DNA from 2 places in the Metabacillus sediminilitoris genome. Region 1 is predicted to be linked to the other one. Evidence: riboswitches for the same ligand, from Rfam matches in the RefSeq annotation. Region 1 holds a riboswitch; the other holds the start of a gene.
What was found. Region 1 has a riboswitch for glycine ahead of gcvT (glycine cleavage system aminomethyltransferase GcvT). Riboswitches for the same ligand answer to the same signal wherever they lie in the genome.

Region 1 (6,502 bases):
AGTTTATGATGTTGTGGCAAAATTGGAGGTTGATCCCTTCTCCGCCAGCTTCTGTTGCAATTAATACTTGTACACGATTTTTAAAGAGATCTTTCATCCAATCTTTTTTTCCGCGTTTGAAGCCACCGCGAAATGGTACAGATGTGATCCCGTTTTGCTGGAGAAACCATTGTAAATAAAATTGGGTGGCACGATATTCTGTGAAAATGATTACTTTATCATTTAATTTCTTAATAAGTTCAACAACCTTGAGTGCCTTTGTATTTTGTGTGACACCATCGATCGCCATCATAATATTTTTGATGACGTCATAAGATAAGATAGCTTCTTCACCCTCAGGACGATCAAGCATTTTCTTTAGTGTCATGTATACAGCTTCACGACTGCTGCATGCTTCACGTTGTAATGTCATAATTGAAAATGTATTTGCCGCATATTGAGAATGTGATTTTAATGCTGTGATTGTGTCATATAGATGCTGCTCAGTTTCTGAAAAATCAATAGGTATTGTCTCAACAACACGCTTCGGCCATTCGATTCCAGTATCTCCGCGACGATTTCGGATCATAACCTTGTTTACGAGCTCACGTAAATGTTCATGATCTTCCAATGAGCGATCTTTTGCAGAAAACGCTTCATTAAAAAATGCCTCATTTCCTAAGTGTCCAGGTTTTAATAATGATACAAGATTAAAAATTTCTTCAATTCTATTTTGAACAGGTGTTGCAGTTAGCAATAAACAATACTTCTTTTTTAAGTTTTGTACAAATTCATAGTTTTTCGTTTTATTATTTTTCAGTTTATGTGCTTCATCGATAATCACTAGATCATAAGATTGATCATAGACAATCTCTCGATGGGGACTCCGTTTTGCTGTATCAATTGAAGATACGACAACATCACAAGCTTCCCAGACATAGCTTTTCTTTTGCTCTACAGCCGGAATAAAAAATTTCTCATTTAATTCACGGGCCCATTGGGACACAAGTGAGGCAGGCACTAAAATTAATATCTTTTTAACAAGTCCGCGAATCATATATTCTTTTAAAATTAACCCTGCTTCGATTGTTTTACCTAATCCCACTTCATCAGCTAAAATGGCTTTTCCGTTCATTTTTTCAACCACTCTTTGAGCAACTTCTAATTGATGTGGGAGCGGTGTGAAATGAGGAAGATGCTTTGGTGCTTGTAAACCTTCAAAAGATGGTACAGCTGAATATTGCTGAACTTCATAAGAAAGTTTATAAAGCTCCCAGTTTGACCATGGTCCATCATTTTCCAGCTTTTCAAAAAAACCATCCTGCCAAGATGAATCAAAGGTAGTCTTTACATTCATTTTAATGACAGTCCTTTCTTTTTTATGATGTAATGTTCATCATTTGGTTAGAAAAAGTAGAAGTGAAATGAATATCATGTTAATTTTGATGAAAAGACGAACGTTATATATGAAAATATAATAAATCATTAAGGAAAAATGTATTGCCGAAAGTCTATGTGCATGGTAGGATGTTAAGTAAGTTCTACAATGCTTATCTTTCAGGTAGATGAAGCATTGACGTTAGTTTTTTTGTTTACTTTAATGTCTAAAATGTCTGAATGTCGATTTAAACTGTTTTTTAAGTATTACCAATTTGAAAACAAAATATGTGCGGGTGAGAATAAGGGGAGAGACTATATGTTCGTGGTATAGCGCCGAAGGAGCAAACAATTGTGAATCTCTCAGGCAAAAAGACTCTTATTTGACGCAGCTCTGGAGAGTGTTTGCAATTAGTTGCAAACTACCAAAGGGGAAAGCCTTTTGTGGGACGGTATGCTTATTTAGTTATTTAGATTGAGCATAAAGCTTAACTAGATAGCTAGGATAAGCACACTGTATTCCAATTTTACATAAGGTAAACTTTCAGGTTAAAAGGACAGAGACTTCCAAATGATAATGTGGGAGTACTATGTCCTTTTTTTGTCTGAAATTTTAAGTAATTTAGTGAGTTTCCATGGATTTAAAAATAGAAGGGAGTATCTCCAATATGACAGAGTTAAAACGAACACCTTTATATGAAGTGTATAAAAACTATGGTGCTAAGACGATTGATTTTGGCGGCTGGGATTTACCAGTACAGTTTTCTTCTATTAAAGCAGAACATGAAGCAGTTCGTCATCATGCTGGGTTGTTTGATGTTTCTCATATGGGTGAAGTTGAGGTGCTTGGGGAAGGTAGTCTTGCTTTCTTGCAAAAAATCGCGACAAATGATGTGTCATTACTTAAAGATGGCGGCGCGCAATATACAGCAATGTGCTATGAAGATGGTGGCACTGTTGATGACTTACTCATCTATAAAAAAGCAGACAATAATTATTTACTCGTAATAAATGCATCGAATATTGAAAAAGATGTAGAGTGGCTCTGTTCGCATGTATTTGGAGATGTAACCGTTAGGAATATTTCAAATGAAATCGCCCAGCTGGCACTCCAAGGACCACTTGCCGATAAAATTCTGCAAAGCTTAACGGATACGGATTTATCTGAAATCAAATTCTTTAAATTTAAAGATGCTGTTAAAGTAGCTGGTGTTAATTCATTAGTTTCAAGAACAGGTTATACAGGTGAAGACGGCTTTGAAATATATTGTGCTTCAGAGGATGCAAAGCTGCTTTGGGTAAAAATATTGGAAGCCGGTAAAGAAGACGGTGTCCTCCCATGTGGATTAGGTGCACGTGATACATTACGATTTGAAGCAAATCTTCCATTGTATGGGCAAGAGCTTTCAAAAGATATTACACCGATTGAGGCTGGTATCGGGTTTGCTGTCAAACCAAATAAGGAAGCTGATTTTATTGGGAAAGCTGTATTAAAAGAACAAAAAGAAAAGGGTCCTGAACGTAAATTAGTAGGGATTGAATTAATAGATAAAGGCATTCCGCGTCATGGCTACGAAGTGTTTGTTGATGGAGAGCAAATTGGTTTTGTTACAACAGGAACACAATCTCCTACCTTAAAGAAAAATATTGGCGTCGCTTTATTAAAAGCTGATTTTACAGATTTAGGTACAGAGGTCGAAGTACAGATTCGTAAAAAGAGATTAAAAGCAGTGGTTGTAGCAACGCCATTTTACAAGCGTCAAAAATAATATGTTCAACAAGTAAAAAAGAGTAATCATCTAACTATGAGAGGGGTTCACAAGTAATGAAACATCGTTATTTACCTATGACGGAACAAGATAAACAGGAAATGCTGCAAACAATTGGCGTAGATTCTGTTCATGAATTGTTTCAAGATATTCCAGAAAAAGTTCGTTTTCAGGGTGAGTACAACATTAAAAAGGCAAAATCTGAAACCGAGTTGTTAAAAGAATTATCACAATTAGCAGCTATGAACAAAGATTTACGAAGTAATGTGTCATTTTTAGGTGCCGGTGTTTATGACCATTACATGCCTGTTATTGTCGATCATGTCATTTCCCGTTCAGAATTTTATACAGCATATACACCTTATCAGCCTGAAATTTCTCAAGGTGAGCTTCAAGCGATATTCGAATTCCAAACGATGATTTGTGAGCTTACTGGAATGGATGTGGCAAACTCATCAATGTATGATGGGGGAACATCGTTAGCAGAAGCGGCTATGCTTGCTGCTGGTCAGACGAAAAAGAAGAAAATTCTCGTTTCTCAAGCTGTAAATCCTGAATCTCGTGATGTGATTAAAACATATGCGAGTGGTCAATACATTGAAGTTGTTGAGATACCATTAAAAGATGGTGTGACTGATTTAGAGGCTCTTCAAAAAGAAATGAATGATGATGTTGCGGCTGTTCTCGTTCAATATCCAAACTTTTTTGGTCATATTGAGCCTTTAAAAGAGATTGAACCAATTGCTCATACGGGTAAAAGTATGTTTATCGTTTCTTCTAATCCATTAGCATTAGGCGCTTTAACACCACCTGGAGCATTAGGTGCAGATATTGTTGCTGGTGATGCTCAACCATTTGGAATACCAACTGCATTTGGTGGACCTCACTGTGGTTATTTTGCAGTAACAAATAAGCTTCTTAGAAAAGTTCCAGGACGCCTTGTGGGTCAAACAACAGATGAAAATGGGAAGCGCGGTTTTGTTTTAACCCTTCAGGCTCGCGAGCAACATATTCGTCGTGATAAAGCGACTTCTAATATTTGTTCTAACCAAGCGTTAAATGCATTAGCTGCATCTGTCGCTATGACTGCACTTGGGAAACAAGGTGTGAAAGAAATGGCTATTCAAAATATCCAAAAAGCCAATTATGCAAAAAAGGCTTGTCAAAAAGCAGGATTAAATGTTCCATTTGCACAGCCAATTTTTAATGAATTTGTTGTGAAGCTATCAAAACCAGTTCGTGAAGTAAATAAAAAGCTGTTAGAAAAAGGAATCATCGGTGGTTTTGATTTAGGAAAAGTTTATCCTGAACTTGAAAATCATATGTTGATCGCTGTTACTGAATTACGTACAAAAGAAGAGATCGATACATTTGTGAAGGAATTGGGGGATGGCAATGAGTAATCAAGATCAAGCATTAATATTTGAAATAAGTAAACCAGGCCGTGTAGGGTATAGCTTACCAGAGCTTGAAGTTGAAGCACTCTCATTAGACGAACTGATTCCTTCTGATTATATTCGCAAGTTTGAAGCGGAGTTACCTGAGGTTTCAGAGCTAGATATAATGAGACATTATACGGCTTTATCAAAACGTAATCACGGAGTTGACTCTGGTTTTTATCCATTAGGTTCTTGTACGATGAAGTACAATCCTAAAATAAATGAAAATGTTGCTCGTTTGGCTGGTTTTGCACATATTCATCCATTACAAGAGGAAGAAACAGTTCAAGGTGCTATGGGATTATTATTCGATCTTCAGCAGCATTTAAAAGAAATCACTGGCATGGACGAAGTGACTCTTCAACCTGCTGCAGGAGCACATGGTGAGTGGACAGGCTTAATGATGATTCGTGCGTATCATGAAGCAAATAACGATACGAAACGAACAAAAGTTATTGTTCCTGATTCAGCACATGGTACGAATCCGGCTTCTGCAACAGTAGCAGGCTTTGAAACAATTACAGTAAAATCAGATGAAAATGGTCTAGTAGATTTAGAAGATTTAAAACGTGTTGTGGGGGAAGATACAGCAGCCTTAATGCTAACAAATCCAAACACACTTGGTTTGTTTGAAGCAAATATTTTGGAAATGGCAAAAATTGTCCACGATGCAGGTGGGAAGTTATATTATGATGGTGCGAACCTTAACGCAGTACTAAGCAAAGCTCGACCGGGAGATATGGGTTTTGATGTTGTCCATCTTAACCTTCATAAAACATTTACAGGTCCACATGGCGGTGGTGGTCCAGGTTCGGGTCCTGTTGGTGTTAAAGCAGACCTTATTCCATATTTACCAAAACCTGTACTCGTGAAAACAGAAGAAGGCTATCAATTTGATTACAATCGACCACAGTCGATTGGTCGTGTGAAGCCATTTTACGGAAATTTTGGCATTAATGTGCGTGCCTATACGTATATTCGGACAATGGGTCCTGACGGGTTAAAAGCTGTAACCGAGTATGCTGTTTTAAATGCGAACTACATGATGCGCAGACTGCAGCCGTTTTATGATCTGCCATTTAATCAGCATTGTAAGCATGAATTTGTGTTATCAGGTAAACGTCAAAAGAAACTTGGTGTTCGTACACTTGATATCGCTAAACGTTTACTAGATTTCGGCTATCATCCGCCAACAATTTATTTTCCTCTAAATGTTGAAGAATGTATTATGATTGAACCAACAGAGACAGAGTCGAAAGAAACACTTGATTCCTTTATCGACGCAATGATCCAAATTGCGAAAGAAGCGGAAGAAACACCTGAAGTCGTTCAAGAAGCACCACATACAACGGTTGTAAAACGTCTTGACGAAACAACAGCTGCTAGAAAACCAATATTAAGATATCAAAAATAAATTGAAAAACTGACTTATGTAGGGAGAACCTTACAATAAGTCAGTTTTTTTGTGTTTCTTTGCCGAATTGCAAAGGAAACACAAACATTATGACTAGTTTTTAGAAGCTTTGTCGACTAGGAGGAAAACAGTCCAACCTATGAAGAATAAATAAAATAAGAAAAAATAAAAAGAAGGTTGGTGGATAGATTGGCGATCAAATATGTAACAATATCAAAGGCAGCATCCTTAATTGGAGAAAAAACGTATCTTTTGAAAGAATGGGAAAATGAATTTCCTGAATTCCTTTCTATAAAAAGAGATGAGAAAAACAACACACGTTTACTTACATCAAAAAATATTGAAACACTAAGAAAGATTAAGTCGTTTAAGGACAGCAATATGGATGTACAAACGATTAAGCAGCTCTTGCAGAATCAAACTGTAGAAAGAACGAATGTGAAAACCGCTATAGTCGAAAATGAAGTGAAAGATATCAAAGAATCCCTCTCAAAAATTACTGCATTTATTGAATCATCAGATGT
Region 2 (6,502 bases), 2.8 Mb from region 1:
CCATTCCATTGGTTGAAGAACGTGAGGATGATGACCGATGATAATATCAGCACCAGCTAGTGCTAATTGCCTAGCCAATTGGATCTGTTCCTCATTTGGTAACCTTTGATATTCTTTTCCAAAGTGAAGACTGACGACAACAACGTCAGATATTCCTTTTGCACTTGAAATGTCTTTTTTTATCTTATTTTCATCTATCAGGTTAACTAAATACTGTTTATCATTTGGGATTTTTATACCATTCGTACCATAGGTATAAGCTAAAAAGGAGAAAATAATACCATTCTTTTCTATTATTCTGATTTTCCTTTGATCTTCTAAAGAAACATAAGAACCAGTATAATGCATACCGATCTTATTCCAGTAAGTAATTGCACTTTGTATTGCATCTTCTCCACGATCTAATGTATGATTGTTTGCTAGTGTTACTATATCGACCCCACTATGCTTTAACGCATCACCCACTTCATGAGGACTGTTAAAAGAAGGATATGACGAAAGGCCAATTTTAGTACCACCTATCATCGATTCTTGATTCGCAACAGTAATATCTGCCTTTTCTAAGTATGGTTTAACTTGTTTTAGATGAGATACAAAGTTATACTTTCCGTTTCCGATATGTGCTGGATTGTATACCCGGTCATGTATAAGAACGTCACCAATTGCAGACAACGAAGCTGTGTAAGTTTTATTATTTTCTTTTGAAAGGATCACGTTATTTTCTGATTCTGAAGTGTCCTTAACTTGAAAATCATCATAATGAGGTTCTTCCGTATTATTTAGGACAAAAAAACTTAAAAAAATAGTTAATGATGTAAATAAAAATAAAAACTTTTTCATCAGTATTCTTCCTTTTCTTAAAAATCATTGTTTTTAGTTCTGCAGATCAGCTTTAAATATGTAATGTTATTCTTTCATGAAAGAATCATATTTAACCGTGCAGATTATAATTGTATTCCCGAAACGTGGCTACTGGTAGTGCTAATGGATGGTTAAAATACCAATATTTCAAAAAAAGTGAAATTAATATTCGAGTAGAACAAGGATATGAAATTGCAAGACCACTTTAATTGTTTTTAAAAGCAGTTGAAGATAACCAAATTCTATATTTATGTAGGAGGTAAAGTAGTGAAAATGGCTCAAGATGAATGGTTTTTCCTCCTTATTCAAGTAACGGACGCATTTCTTAAGTAAGGAAGATCTTCATTTAATGGACTATTAATTAACATTTAAATATGTTGATAAATCAGACAAAAATGAATGAGGAAAAATAATGGGCATTTATAAGATTTGTCATAATACAAAAATTGTATTTTTTAAATATGAAAGCTAGTATTAAATGGAGACAAAGATGTGGAAGGAAGACAACATGGATAAAAGAGTGTATTTTTTAATGGTCATATCATTTGTTATTGGAATGGTTGAACTGATTATCAGCGGGATTCTAGATCTAATAGCAGAAGATTTACAGGTAAGTTTGGCGCAAGTAGGATTGCTGATTACTGTATTTGCTTTAATAATGGCAATCGCCTCTCCAATTTTATTAGTAATAACAGCCAAGGTAGAACGAAAAAAGTTAACATTAATCTGTTTATACATATTTTTAATAGGATGTATCATTACAGTATTGAGCCCGAACTTTACCATTTTATTTATTGCACGAATCATTTTAGCTCTGAGTGGGGCATTATTAATCATTTTATGTTTAGTTATGGCTCCAAGTTTAGTAGAGGAAAAATACCGGGGCAGAGCAATTGGATTTGTATCAATGGGGGTCAGTGCTTCACTTGTTTTAGGAGTACCGATTGGCCTTTTACTTGGTAATGCTTTTGGATGGAGAGCACCATTTATATTGATAACTGGTTTAACAGCTTTATCAATCATTGGTGTTCATTTCTTTATGGACAGCATACAACCAAAAACACAAGTTCCGTTAAAAGTTCAATTAGCTTCATTAAAAAGCCCTAAAATTACATTTGCTATAATGACTACGTTTCTTTATATGTCTGGTCATACCGTTATATATGCATATTTTAGTCCATACATCCAGACGACTACTGATCTGGATGGGGGATGGGTGAGTATAGTGTATTTAATTTTTGGGGTGGCTGCAGTGAGTGGAGGAGGTATTGGAGGTGTTTTGGCTGATTTGTTTGGGTCAAAACGATCTATTTTATTGGCACTCATTCTGTTTTCTTTTGTATTTTTTATTTTACCTTTTACGACAGAAATATTTCCGATGCTATTTCTTACGCTAATTATATGGGGGATTTTAAGCTGGGCGATTTCACCGGCCATGCAAACTTATTTAATCGAAACATCTCCTAAAACCTCTGATATTCAGCAGAGTTTAAATAATTCCGCCCTTCATTTAGGTGTAGCGGTTGGTTCTATTATTGGTGGTATGGTCGTTGAAGAGCTATCAATTGAACACAATCCATTTGTTGGAGGAATATTGATTATTTTATCTTTATTTACTATCGTCATTTCATTTAAAAGCAGATAGGGGATTAGATTATCTGAAGGGACCAGAATACTCTCGAGGCGTAGGATTTTCCTCGTCCATTCATGGAAAAAGGACCTAAAAAACAACCCTCAGAAGGATCTATAGAAGCGTTACAAGCTAAACATGATGATTACGTATGATTTAAAAAGTTACATACCTTTATTCAAGAAATGGAAAAGTCACAGAACAGGACAAAGTGCAATTATCCATTATCTTCATGGAATAAAAAATGCCGGAAAAATATCTAATACTTCTAAAAATAAATCAGCTGGAAGCCCTGTTGTTGAATAAATAGCAGTTTGAAATGTTTTGCGCCACATGTAATGCATTTTAGAAAAATATTCAAAGGATGACGAGCTATGAAAAGTATATTAATGGAAATGTTGGAGTCCCGTAAAGATGAGATTATTAAAATTCGCAGACATTTACACGAAAATCCCGAACTTTCTTTCAAAGAAGAAAAAACTGCTCAATATATTATTGATTTTTATAAAGGTAAGAATGTAGAAGTCCAATCGAATGTAGGAAATGGATACGGAGTTGTCGTGACAATCAAAGGTGGAAAGTCCGGAAAAACCATTGGTCTGCGCGCTGATTTTGATGCGCTTCCAATTGTCGAAGAAACGGATGTACCATTTAAATCCAAAAATGAAGGTGTTATGCATGCATGTGCCCATGATGGCCATACAGCCTATTTATTAATCTTGGCGGATTGCTTAATTACATTAAAAGATGAAATTCCTGGTACTATCAAAATTATTCATCAACATGCGGAAGAAGTGCCACCAGGCGGGGCAAGGAGTATCGTGGAATCCGGCTTGCTAGACGACTTAGATAATGTATTTGGTATCCACCTGCTGCCAATGGATGAAGCGGGAGTTGTTGGTTATCACGCTGGTTATTCTTTTAACGGAAGGGCTTATTTAAAATTAAAAATTCAAGGCAGAGGCGGTCATGGATCCTCACCACATCTAGCGAATGATGCCATTGTGGCTGGTTCTCATTTTGTCACCGCCGCTCAAACGATTATTAGCCGTCGTTTAAGTCCTTTTGATATTGGCGTGATTACGATTGGATCTTTTGATGGAAAAGGGACATTCAATGTCATTAAAGACAGTGTAGAGCTTGAAGGCGATATCCGTTATATGACTGTTGAAACAAAAGAAACAATTGAAAAAGAAGTTAAACGACTTGTAAAAGGTCTTGAAGTAGAATTTGGTGTAACATGTGAGCTAACATATACGAATGATTATCCACCTTTATATAATGATCCTGCATTAACAGAAAGGGTTGCTGAGTTCCTTATGAATGCAAATGATAAAGATATTAAAGAAGTGAAGGAATTTCCAGCAATGCCGCCATCTGAAGACTTTGCTTACTATGCTGAAAAATTCCCTTCTTGCTTCTTTTACATTGCATGTACACCTAAAAGAGTAGAAAAACCTTATTTTAATCATCATCCTAAATTTGATATCGATGAAGATGCCCTGCTCGTGGCAGCAAAAGCAGTGGGATATGTTGTTTGCGGGTATTATGAATTAGATTAGAAAAAAGAATAATTTGTACGTTATGGTTTATAGATGATCATATCTTAACAGTGTATTAGATTAGCAATACAATTACCGAGTCAAGCTACTAAGAATGGTGATCCTGACAGTGGGGTGTGATGGAAGACTTATATGTACGGTGCGAAAGTGGTGCAGACTGCTCCATAAATAAACTATCTATGAATAGATAATAAAATCTATACTAATAGAACTAGAATAAACCAGGTTGAGGATTTTATTTTCTCAACCTGGTTTGAATATAGATTTGTTTATTGGCTTTTCTACTATCTATGTTAGGGTTAATAACTGTAAAGTTTATCTGTAGTAGATAGATACCTAAAAACAACTTTCCTCCAAAGCATTTTTAAAAATTGAAATTAATAATGAATTCTGAATATTAAGTTGACTTTTTGCTTTTAATAGAATAGGATATATTTAATTGTATATTAGCGGATGAATATTGTGGGAGAGACTAAACGCATTGTTTAGCACCGAAGGAGCAAGTTCTAATAAATTTGGAATCAAACTCTCAGGTAAAAAGGACTACAATAGGACGCATCTCTGGAGAGAGCCATGTGCCACCAAAGGAGTTAAACTCTCAGGTAAAAGGACAGAGAAAAATAGGAAAATGCCTATTTTTCTCTGTCCTTTTTTTGTTAGAGAAAGATAGGTATAAGCAAAAGGAGGAGGATAAGCACAAGACTATCAATGCAGCTATCAATCTTCATTCTGTTTTGATTATAGTGATTGATGACCTTATTTCGTTAAAAGGCTATTTTTAGCTACATTACACAATCAAAAGTTAAAGAAACTGCCCTGTGAAAAAAGTTAGGAGCCTTGGATTTAACCATGTTAGTGATTGGAGTCATTATTGAAACAGGAATCTTTGTATAGACAGGGATGACTGCTGCATGCAGATCCTGCCTGAGTATTTATTTTATCCAAATTTGTAAGCGCTTTTTTGGTCAGATTAACTCATAATACTAAACTTTTATTGGGATATTAATTTAAAATTATAATTGCAAATATCCTAGAAAAGTAGAGAGAGGAAAATCGTATGCAGGAGCAAAAATTGGAAAGAGGTCTTAAGAACAGGCACGTACAACTAATCGCTATTGGCGGGGCTATCGGAACGGGATTATTTCTCGGAGCAGGAAAATCTATACATTTAGCAGGACCATCGATTTTAATTGCTTACATGATTACAGGTGTCATTTGTTTTTTAATCATGCGCGCACTTGGAGAATTACTCTTAAGCAATTTGAACTATCATTCTTTTGTTGACTTTGTAAGAGACTATTTAGGTAATATGGCAGCTTTTGTGACCGGCTGGACCTACTGGTTTTGCTGGATTTCAATCGCAATGGCTGACTTAACAGCAGTTGGACTCTATACCCAGTATTGGTTTCCCTCTGTACCACAGTGGATGCCGGGGTTAATTGCCCTTGTTATTTTGCTAATTATGAACCTAGCAACTGTAAAACTTTTTGGCGAAATGGAATTCTGGTTCGCATTAATCAAAGTCATTGCGATACTAGCCCTAATTGTCATTGGTATTTTCATGATTATTAAAGGCTTTTCCACAAATTCAGGCGCAGCCAGTTTCACGAATCTATGGAGCCACGATGGTATGTTCCCAAATGGCATAAATGGCTTTATCCTTTCATTCCAAATGGTAGTGTTTGCGTTTGTTGGCATTGAACTTGTAGGTCTTACTGCAGGTGAAACAGAAGATCCAGAGAGAGTTATTCCAAAAGCAATAAATAATATCCCTATTCGAATTATCATTTTCTATATTGGGGCACTTATTGTCATTATGAGTGTTTATCCGTGGAACGCCATCGTCCCAACGGAAAGCCCTTTCGTTCAAGTATTCGTAGCAGTTGGTATCGCTGCAGCTGCTGGTATCGTCAATTTTGTTGTCCTAACATCCGCTGCTTCGGCATGTAACAGCGCCATCTTCAGTACAAGCCGAATGGTATACTCACTTGCCAAAGATAAAAATGCACCTGTACCATTTGCAAAACTTGATGCCCGTAAAGTACCTTCCAATGCATTGTTCTTTTCAACTGTCGTCATTCTTATTTCCGTTGTGTTGAACTATATAATGCCAGAGGGAGTATTCACACTGATTACAAGTATTTCTACAGTATGTTTCATCTTTATTTGGGGAATTACAGTCATCAGTCATTTGAAATACCGCAAAACAAGACCAGATCTAGCGAAACTGAACAAATTTAAATTGCCGTTTTATCCATTTGCCAATTACTTGATCCTTGCTTTCCTAGCGTTCGTTCTTGTCGTGCTAGCACTTGCGGAAGATACTCGTATTGCCTTGTTTGTAACTCCTGTTTGGTTTATTTTGCTGATCGCGATTTATAAGATGCGGAAAATGAATGCAACTCATGCAGATCAGGCGAATCAAGAACAGGTAGCGGAAAATTAAGAG

Region 2: it holds a riboswitch for glycine, as region 1 does, so the genes downstream of both, GMB29_RS06030 (amino acid permease) here and gcvT (glycine cleavage system aminomethyltransferase GcvT) in region 1, are expected to answer to the same signal.

What each region holds. Positions count from the first base shown of each region.
Region 1 covers NZ_CP046266.1:4,005,085-4,011,586, reverse strand. Annotated here, with positions in the region: gene GMB29_RS19260 (DEAD/DEAH box helicase) at 1-1,336, opposite strand, end outside; glycine riboswitch at 1,653-1,745, shown strand; gene gcvT (glycine cleavage system aminomethyltransferase GcvT) at 2,025-3,125, shown strand; gene gcvPA (aminomethyl-transferring glycine dehydrogenase subunit GcvPA) at 3,182-4,528, shown strand; gene gcvPB (aminomethyl-transferring glycine dehydrogenase subunit GcvPB) at 4,521-5,978, shown strand; gene GMB29_RS19240 (MerR family transcriptional regulator) at 6,168-6,502, shown strand, end outside.
Region 2 covers NZ_CP046266.1:1,216,218-1,222,719, forward strand. Annotated here, with positions in the region: gene GMB29_RS06015 (CapA family protein) at 1-840, opposite strand, end outside; gene GMB29_RS06020 (MFS transporter) at 1,370-2,506, shown strand; gene GMB29_RS06025 (amidohydrolase) at 2,866-4,053, shown strand; glycine riboswitch at 4,507-4,609, shown strand; glycine riboswitch at 4,612-4,670, shown strand; gene GMB29_RS06030 (amino acid permease) at 5,111-6,499, shown strand; partial or broken gene GMB29_RS27255 (amino acid permease C-terminal domain-containing protein) at 6,493-6,502, shown strand, end outside.